Regions from separate parts of the Psychrosphaera aquimarina genome, predicted to be linked through region 1. Evidence: predicted binding sites of a transcription regulator. Region 1 holds the regulator's gene; the other holds the start of a gene.

The links. Region 1 encodes sigma-54, which starts transcription at its own class of promoters, with help from an activator protein. Its sites were predicted from a motif close to GTTGGCACGNNNNTNGNNT; they were not measured.
Region 2: RT723_RS05345 (EF-hand domain-containing protein) is a predicted target of sigma-54. The motif match lies at 1,822-1,840, and genes of this name have one in related genera.

Annotation. Positions count from the first base shown of each region.
Region 1 covers NZ_JAWCUA010000010.1:308,001-312,647, reverse strand. The annotation lists gene lptC (LPS export ABC transporter periplasmic protein LptC) at 1-348, shown strand, start outside; gene lptA (lipopolysaccharide transport periplasmic protein LptA) at 351-848, shown strand; gene lptB (LPS export ABC transporter ATP-binding protein) at 863-1,588, shown strand; gene RT723_RS13310 (RNA polymerase factor sigma-54) at 1,640-3,133, shown strand; gene hpf (ribosome hibernation promoting factor) at 3,167-3,454, shown strand; gene ptsN (PTS IIA-like nitrogen regulatory protein PtsN) at 3,546-3,995, shown strand; gene rapZ (RNase adapter RapZ) at 3,996-4,647, shown strand, end outside.
Region 2 covers NZ_JAWCUA010000003.1:461,323-465,969, forward strand. The annotation lists gene RT723_RS05335 (hypothetical protein) at 1-657, shown strand, start outside; gene RT723_RS05340 (VF530 family protein) at 809-1,240, shown strand; gene RT723_RS05345 (EF-hand domain-containing protein) at 1,491-1,763, opposite strand; gene RT723_RS05350 (hypothetical protein) at 2,105-2,665, shown strand; gene RT723_RS05355 (HAMP domain-containing sensor histidine kinase) at 2,656-3,600, shown strand; gene RT723_RS05360 (hypothetical protein) at 3,597-4,175, shown strand; gene RT723_RS05365 (sigma 54-interacting transcriptional regulator) at 4,172-4,647, shown strand, end outside.

The sequences.
Region 1 (4,647 bases):
CATTACGCCGACTTGTCTCTAACTCACTTTAAAAAACCTGAATTTATCATTTATCAAGACAACAAACCTTTTTGGCGTTTATCGGCAAAAATCGGGAATATGCAAGATGGCTTATTACTATTAGAAGAGTCCGTGAGTATGTTACAAGTTTCTGATAATGAATTTGTAAATTCAATCACGACCGAATTTTTAGAAATTAATTTAAACACGAATATGGTCACCACTGACAATGACATTACGATTCAAGGTAAAAATGTTACGGTTCAAGGCAAAGGATTAACAGCGGATCTTGAACTCGGAACTCTCAGCTTGGTTAACCACGTTAAAACGATAATTAAAGGCTCATAGTTATGTATATAAATAAAATAATCACCGGCTTTTGCTCCATGTTACTTCTATTTTCTAGCATAGTATCGGCATCAGAAGACTTAATTATTGATGCTGATAATCAAGATTTAGATTACAAAAACAATACCCTCTACTTCTCAGGTAATGTGGTTGTTAAACAAGGTAGTGTTACCATCAAAGCGGATGAGTTATTTGTTATCACAAAAGAAGGCAACAGCGATAAATTAATCGCTAAAGGCACGCCAGCAATATTTTCGCAAAAAGAACAAAATAACCAAGAGCTATCAGCCCAAGCATTAGAAATAACCTACTTAGTTGAAGCGCAAGTATTGCAACTGGCTGGCTCCGCTAAATTCCAACAAGGTGGATCTGTGGTTGAAAGTGCTAAAATTGAATTTGATCTCAAAGCACAGCGCGTTAAAGCGGAAGGCGATGAAAGCCAAAATGGTCGAGTGACAACTCGTTTAAAAACCAAAAAGATTAATACCAACATCTACTAACTTAGAGAAATTTTATGTCCACTTTAGTCGCCACACATTTAGCTAAGTCATACAACAAACGTCAAGTTGTCAAAGATGTGAGTTTAACAGTACATGCTGGAGAGGTGGTTGGTTTATTGGGTCCAAATGGCGCTGGTAAAACAACCACTTTTTATATGATTGTAGGATTAGTGCCTAACGATAAAGGCAGCATCACATTAAATGATGTAGACCTAAGCCACGAACCTATGCACGTACGAGCTCGCCAAGGCATAGGGTATTTACCACAAGAAACATCTATCTTTCGAAAGTTATCTGTATCTCAAAACATCATGGCTGTGCTTGAAATGCGCAAAGATTTAAATGCCAATGAAAAAGCCGATAAGTTAGACGATCTGATCTCTGAATTTCATATTGAACATATCAGAGACAGCGATGGTATGGCCCTATCTGGTGGAGAACGCCGTCGAGTAGAAATCGCCAGAGCATTAGCTGCTGACCCGAAAATAATCTTATTAGATGAACCATTTGCTGGTGTAGATCCTATATCGGTTATAGATATTAAAAAGATAATTCAACAACTTACAGCCAAAGGTATTGGCGTTCTAATTACCGACCATAATGTGCGAGAAACACTTGATGTCTGCGAAAAAGCGTATATCGTAAGTCATGGAGAACTCATTGCGGAAGGAACTCCTGAACAAGTTTTAACAAGTGAAATTGTAAAACAAGTATACCTAGGCGATCAGTTCAAGTTATAGTAACTATCACTTACGAGTAATCAGTTAAACGCGTTTAAGTAACGGAATTAAATGAGACCTACATTACAACTCAGAATGGGTCAGCAGTTAACAATGACCCCTCAACTGCAACAAGCTATTCGTTTATTGCAATTATCTTCATTGGAATTACAACAGGAAATTCAAGAAGCTCTTGATAGTAACCCGTTGTTAGATGGTGAAGACGAACAGCAATCACAAGATCTTGATGCAGAATATGATGGTGACCTTAAATCATTGCAGGAAGGTACATTAGACACGACTTCCGATGACGACAATGAGTGGTCTCAAGAAGAGATGAGTTCGAACGAAGCTTTGCAAAGTGAAACCATTTCTGAAGAACTCCCAATGGACTCAACGTGGGATGACTACATGAGTGCTGCTCCTGCGAGTTCAGGTCCCGCTTATGAAGGTGAAGACACCGTATACCAAGGTGAGACAACTGAAAATATTCAAGACCATTTATTGTGGCAATTAAATTTATCTCCATTTACCGACGAAGACTTAGCCATCGCAACCGCCATTATTGATGCGGTTGATGAAAAAGGGTTCTTAACTATCTCTACTGAAGATATTGTTGAAAGCATTGACAATGAAGACGTTGAAATAGAAGAAGTTGAAGCGGTACTTAAACGAATTCAGCATTTTGACCCTGTTGGCGTTGCAGCCCGTAATTTACAAGAGTGTTTGTCTATTCAATTAAAACGATTTTCTGACGACACGCCTTGGAAAAACGAAGCTATAGATGTCATCGACAACTACATTGATTTATTAGCCAATCGTGATTACCGCACTCTGTTACGTAAAGCCAAATTAAAAGAACCAGAATTAAAAGACATTTTGGAACTGATCCAACAACTAAATCCTAACCCTGCCAGCATCGTTATTAAAGACGAAATTGACTACGTGATCCCTGATGTAAGTGTGGTGAAGAAAAAAGGCCGTTGGATAGTTGAGCTAAATCCAAATTCTATGCCTAAACTTAAAATAAATGAACAATATGCATCGTTAAGTAAGACATCAAAAAATGCCAACGATACTCAATTTGTTCGTTCTCACTTACAAGAAGCTAAATGGTTTATTAAGAGTTTAGAAAGCAGAAATGACACATTATTAAAAGTATCTAATTGTATTGTTCAACAGCAACAGGCGTTTTTTGAATATGGTCCTGAAGCAATGAAACCTATGGTACTCAATGATGTTGCCGAAATGGTCGATATGCACGAATCAACGATATCTAGGGTTACCACCCATAAATATATGCATACACCTAGAGGAATTTTTGAACTTAAGTACTTCTTCTCAAGTCATGTTAGTACTGAGAATGGTGGAGAATGTTCATCTACTGCAATTAGAGCCCTTATTAGAAAGCTCGTTGCAGCAGAAAACCAAGCAAAACCGTTAAGTGATAGTAAGATTGCAGAGATTTTGGCTGACCAAGGTATCCAAGTCGCCAGAAGAACCATTGCAAAATACCGGGAATCGTTAAACATTCCCCCTTCAAACCAAAGAAAACGTTTGGTGTAAGCCAAGTAAAACTTAATACAGAAGGAATTTCTTATGCAAATAAACCTAACATGTCGTCATATTGACACTACTGAATCTTTAAAAGAATATGTCGATACAAAATTTGCCAAATTAGAGCGACATTTTGATCATATTAATAACGTCCATGTGATTTTAGACGTTGAGAAACTAGCACAGAAAGCAGAAGCAACCATGCACGTAAATGGTGGAGAGCTGTTCGCAACCTCTGAGCATACCGACATGTATGCGGCCATCGATTCATTAATCGATAAGCTTGACCGACAGGTCATTAAACACAAAGAAAAATTAACCAAACATTAATTTAATCATTATTCTGGAAATACCAAGGACGGTATTTCGTAACCTTACCTTTTGAGTACACTTCAAAAGTAAATGTAGTAAATGAACGTCAATGAACCTTAAGTTTCTTCTCCAACCAGAAAGTACAAAACGATTAACTAACTGTGCGAGTAAAAAGAAAGTGCTCGAACAAATCGCCCTGTTAGCCAGTGAACAACTCCCTGACCACTCATTTGATGACATATTAGAAAGTCTAATGAATAGAGAGAAGTTAGGCAGTACCGGAATAGGCAATGGAATTGCTATCCCTCACGGAAAACTAACTAACATAAAAAAAGCCGTAGCTGTTTTTCTAGTTAATCAAGATGCGATCAATTACGACGCCATTGATAAACGTCCCGTTGATATTTTTTGCGCCTTATTAGTTCCGGCAGATCAATGTGATACCCACTTGTCTACACTTGCATCTATTGCTAAGTTATTAGATAACAAAGAAACAGTTAAAAATTTACGCCGAGCTGAAACAGACCTCGACGTTTACAACATAGTTGAAGCAGCATAGATGCATATATTTATAGTCAGTGGTAGGTCAGGTTCAGGGAAGACAGTCGTTCTAAGGGTTTTAGAAGATCTTGGCTATTATTGTGTTGATAACCTACCTGTCAATTTATTACCCGCGTTATCTCATTCTCTTGAAAAAAATTACGACCAAGTTGCCGTAAGTATAGACGTGAGAAATTTACCCACCTCTGAACAAGAATTAATGGATAACCTTGATTTCTTACCAAAGGGCGTCAATGTCACCGTATTATATATTGATGCTAGTGATGAGGTTTTGATCAGACGATACAGCGAGACCCGTCGTCTGCATCCCCTTTCAAGAGGCGAGTCGTCTTTACCAGAAGCGATTTCACAGGAACGTAAATTATTAGATGAATTAGCTAACCGTGCTGATTTATACATAGATACTTCTCAACTTAATGTACATCAATTAACTGAGATGGTACGAGAGAAGATATTAGGTAAGTCATCAAAAGAGCTGGTATTAACCTTTGAATCATTTGGTTTTAAATACGGTGTGCCTAATGATATCGATTTTGTATTTGACGCTCGTTTTTTACCTAATCCTCATTGGGAGCCAGAATTAAGACCGCTTACGGGTTTAGATTTACCGGTTAGAGAGTTTCTTGCTGGCGAGCCTTTAGTGAATAAAT
Region 2 (4,647 bases), on a different contig from region 1:
GGTGATGCACGAAAATACTTATCCGAACAGGAAATAGAAGAGATAGAAGAGGAAGCGATGGCTGCGGCTGAATCAGCGATGGAAATGGCTGAGATTTCAATCGATTTTATATCCGACTCAGACTGGTCTCAATACACAAATAAAGAACGTACGGAACAACGTGTAATTCAAAAAACCATGCGTGATGAAACAAGAGCATTAGAACGTGAAGCTAGGCAACTAGAGCGTGATGTTAGAGAGATAGAACGCAAACTCCGTGACGCTGAATTTGAAGGTGAATTGCAAGATGCCAAAGAGTCTGAAAAAGTTAAATCATTAAAAAAAGAAATGAGCAAACTTACCGACGCACTGACAAAAGTAGCGGGCAAGATCCAAGAAAAGTCAGATGCGTTAAGAAAAAAAGCAGAAGCCATTCGCAACAAAGAATTAGAGAAACAGAAAAAAGCGTTAGCTGAAACAGAAAAAGTGATCAGTCAGACAGTATGCGATTTTGGTTCAGGGTTACGTTCATTACCAAACGATCAACATATATCGTTTAACATTGAAGGCAAGGTAGACCGTTTATACATATTCACCAAGCAAAACATTATGCAATGTGGAGATGGAAAAATTAACGCTGCCAAGATGTTAGAGAACGCCATTAAGTATTCTTTATAATCACTCAAGTTATTATATAGGTTTATCAAAGAGCAGCGTATTTAGGCTGCTCTTTTGGTTTTTTGCATCAAATATCCGCACTGACTATCTTAACAATGTCATACAAACTATAATGACCTCATATTAAAGTTATACAGTTATTGTTATCCCCATGAGCACAGAAGAAATTTATAAAAACAACCCATTACACGGTAAAAAACTAGAACAAATATTAGAAGAGTTAGTCGACTTTTATGGTTGGAATATCCTGTTTGCGTATTTGAATTTACAATGTTTTAAAACCAACCCAAGTATTGAGTCGAGTTGTAAGTTTCTAAGAAAAACCCAGTGGGCACTTGAAAAAGTGGAAGGGTTTTATATGTATAAATTAAAGAACTTACCAAAGCCAGACGATACGCAATTTGCTTTACCTCCGCGTGATCGTATCGTGCCGTTAAATCAAAAGCCAAGAACACCAAGAGAATTGAGCTTAGCGGATGCTGAACGTGTGAAATACAACAAACAAAAAGCTAATTTAACGCGTTCTATTAGACAAAAAGCGTCTACCGTTGAAGACCCTTGGGGCGCATCAAGAAGAAAATAACGTAACAATATATTGTGCATGCCATTCCGGAAAGAATTTCATCTATTGCGGTGGTGAGTTTTTATACCATTGGTATTACTGCAATGATGGTTAGTTTCGCGTAATTAGCACTAAGTTTTGTGTCGAAATACCAAGAGCCTTTTCTTGTGGTAAAAAAGCCAGTTACATGCTTTCGCATAATAACTGGCAATCGAGGAGAGGTTACATTGTCATTCATACATAGATAAATGATGTTTGTTACCTGAATCTATTAGAAAGATTCAAGTTCTTTTTTGCTTAAGCTGCCATCGTTGTTGGCATCGATTTTAGTAAAGTTACTGATTAAAGTGCTGTTTTTACTCGCCATAACTTCTTCTTTACTTAACTTACCGTCGTTATCCGAATCTAATTGACTTAATAAATGGCTAAGGTCAGTTCTACTTCCCATTCCTGTCTGTATGTTGGTCGCTTGGTTTGCACTAACAAAAAATGTAGCAACTAAAGAACTAATAACAACTAGGGTAATTTTTTTTAAACTTAACATTTTAATTTTCCTTTTTATTTAAGATTAACGTAGTAGTTTCGTACTAACGATAGGTATATTGCAGTCAACGTGCCAAAGTGTAAGCTATTGTTATTTAAGGTTTATTTTAATTTTTTATTGTTGATCTGTCGCTAAATGGAGACAGTGAAATTAATTAAATTTAGTATTTATGCAATAATACGTAATGAATTTTAAAATTTTATATATAAATCAATAATTAATGATTTGTATTGGAGGTGTGTGCGGACTGTCGCTAATACCAGACAATGTTGTTTATCCTTGTTAAACAGGGTTAAATCGAACAGTTGATTATTCGTGTTAAACAAGGACGAGCTGGTTAAATGCAAGATTGGGTTAAAAAATTATCATTGTTTCGTGGTTCAATTAAATCACTGACCTTAATGGGATTTGGTTTAGTGGCTTTGCCTTTGGTATTTGCTTTGCTTTATAGCGCCAATCAAGTGAATAAGTTATCTCAACAGGGAACGTCAGCTATCTTTAATGTTGCTGAGCTGGTTGAAGTTAATCGTCAGATCAGTCAAGCACAGTCTAGGTTGGAGCGATTTTCAGGTCAATATGTTGTGTTAAAAGAGCAAGAGTTGCTTAATCAATATTTAGCGCAAAGAGTGTTACTCGACAGTGTACTTACCCAAGAGTTTAAACAATATCACGATATTCAATTGTCAGAATTGATAGAGACTTATACAAATAAAATCGTAGAAATAGATCAGTTAATACAAAGCACCCCCGCAAATCTAATTAATTTAAATCAAGTGCAAGAGCACTTTAAAGCGTTGTCACAGATCAATCAGAAAATATCACTGCACTCCAATCAAATTATTAATCAACAAGCAAAAGGAATGGAAAGTTCGGCTAACGAAATAAAAAAACCATGTTGCTGAGTTTATTAATTATTCCAATTACGTTATTGATTGCTGGCGTGTTTATCGTGTTGATCACACGTCCGCTTAAAGTATTACTCGGAAAAATAAAACGATTAGAGCAAGGTAGTTTTCAATTGCCTATCACGGTAGATGGCTCTGCAGAGATCAAAGAAATTGCGGATGCTCTAGAGTTGATGCGCAGCCGATTACATATATTAGAGTTACAAAAGTCGAGTTTTATACGTCATATCTCACACGAATTAAAAACACCGTTAGCGGCAATTAGAGAAGGCACTGAATTAATTTACGACAATAGTGTGGGTGAATTAAATAATGACCAGCAAGAGATCACTAACATCATCCGAACGAGTGTGTCTCGTTTGCAGCAATTAATTGAAGACTTACTCGACTTTAATATCGTATTGGACTCAACCAGTTTACAAGACGCTGAAGTAATTAACTTAAACAAAGAGATAGAAGACGCGTTAGCGTTGCGTTTGTTAGATGTGAACCGAAAGCAGCTCAAAGTAAGTAAAGACATCGCTCAATTATCACTACAATGCAATCGCAAACAATTTAGTGTCATCTTGGATAATCTATTATCAAACGCAATTAAGTTTTCACCAGACAAAGGCACGATTACCATTAAGGCTTGGGTTGAATATCAGACGTTACAGCTATCAATAACCGACCAAGGTGTAGGTATCGCTTCTTCATTGTTTGACAAAATATTTGATGCGTTTTATCAGGGGGCAATAGAGCATAACAGTCCGATAAAAAGCAGTGGTTTAGGGTTAACCATAGTGAAAGAGTTACTCATGCGATTAAACGGCAGTATTTCTATTGATAGCGACATGAACTCACCAAGTTTTACCACGTTTACAATTAGTTTGCCTAAAGCAAAATTGTTATCACCTACCACCACTTCTATGTTGGAAAAACCATCATTATGATTATGCGATTTAACACATTTACCTTTTTGAAAACCATTGTCACATTTGTACTATTTATGACCCTGTTTGGTTGTCAGTTAACTAACTTTCAGCGTTCAGAGATTACGAAACCAGCGCCAGTGGTGAATGAAACAACGCCTATGACGAGTTATTACTTATGGGTTATGAAGCTAGACAAACAGGAAGTGCAGGCTGAAATTAATAAACTACAAAGTAAACTTAATGAAGGGAATACCGTCGCTAAATTGCGTTTATTTTTGTTACACAGTTTGCCAAGCTCGCCCCAATACAACCCAACCGAAGCATTATCTCAACTTGAGCAGCAAGCACTTGTTGGTGTACCTGATACAGATTTAGCCTTTATCAGGATGCTAAAAAGTCAATTGCAGCAGCAAGTATCGAACAATAAAAAACTAACCAGCCAGCAGCGGTTATTGAATAAAAAACAAAAACAGCTTAAGGCACAAAGTAACAAGCTCGCAGAGTTAGAGTTACGTTCGCAAAAATTACAGCAACAAATTACTCAGTTAAAAGAAATTGAGCGTTCAATAAATGATAATGGAACCCCGTTATGAATGAGTCAGACAGTTTAAATACTAATCTCAATAAAGAAAAAATTCTTATTGTTGATGATGACCCGAGTTTGCTGCGTTTATTGGCTATACGTCTGAATGCGGTAAATTACCATGTTGAGTCAGCACAAAGTGCGAAACAAGCCTTAGGTATTTTGAAAAGTTTTCAGCCGCAATTGGTGATCAGTGATTTACGTATGGAAGGCATGGATGGCATGGCGCTGTTTGAAAAGATACGTCAGCAATATCCGAGTTTGCCGGTGATCATTATGACTGCTCATGGCACTATTCCAGATGCGATTAACGCTACTAAACAAGGTGTATTTAGCTTTTTAACTAAGCCATTCGAAAGCCAAGAATTACTGGATATTGTAAAACAAGCCATTCGGTTGCAACCTAGATCAAACCAAGATAATCCAGATTCTAATGATGCGTTATGGCGGGAGAAGATCATTTCTCGAAGTGCGGTAATGGA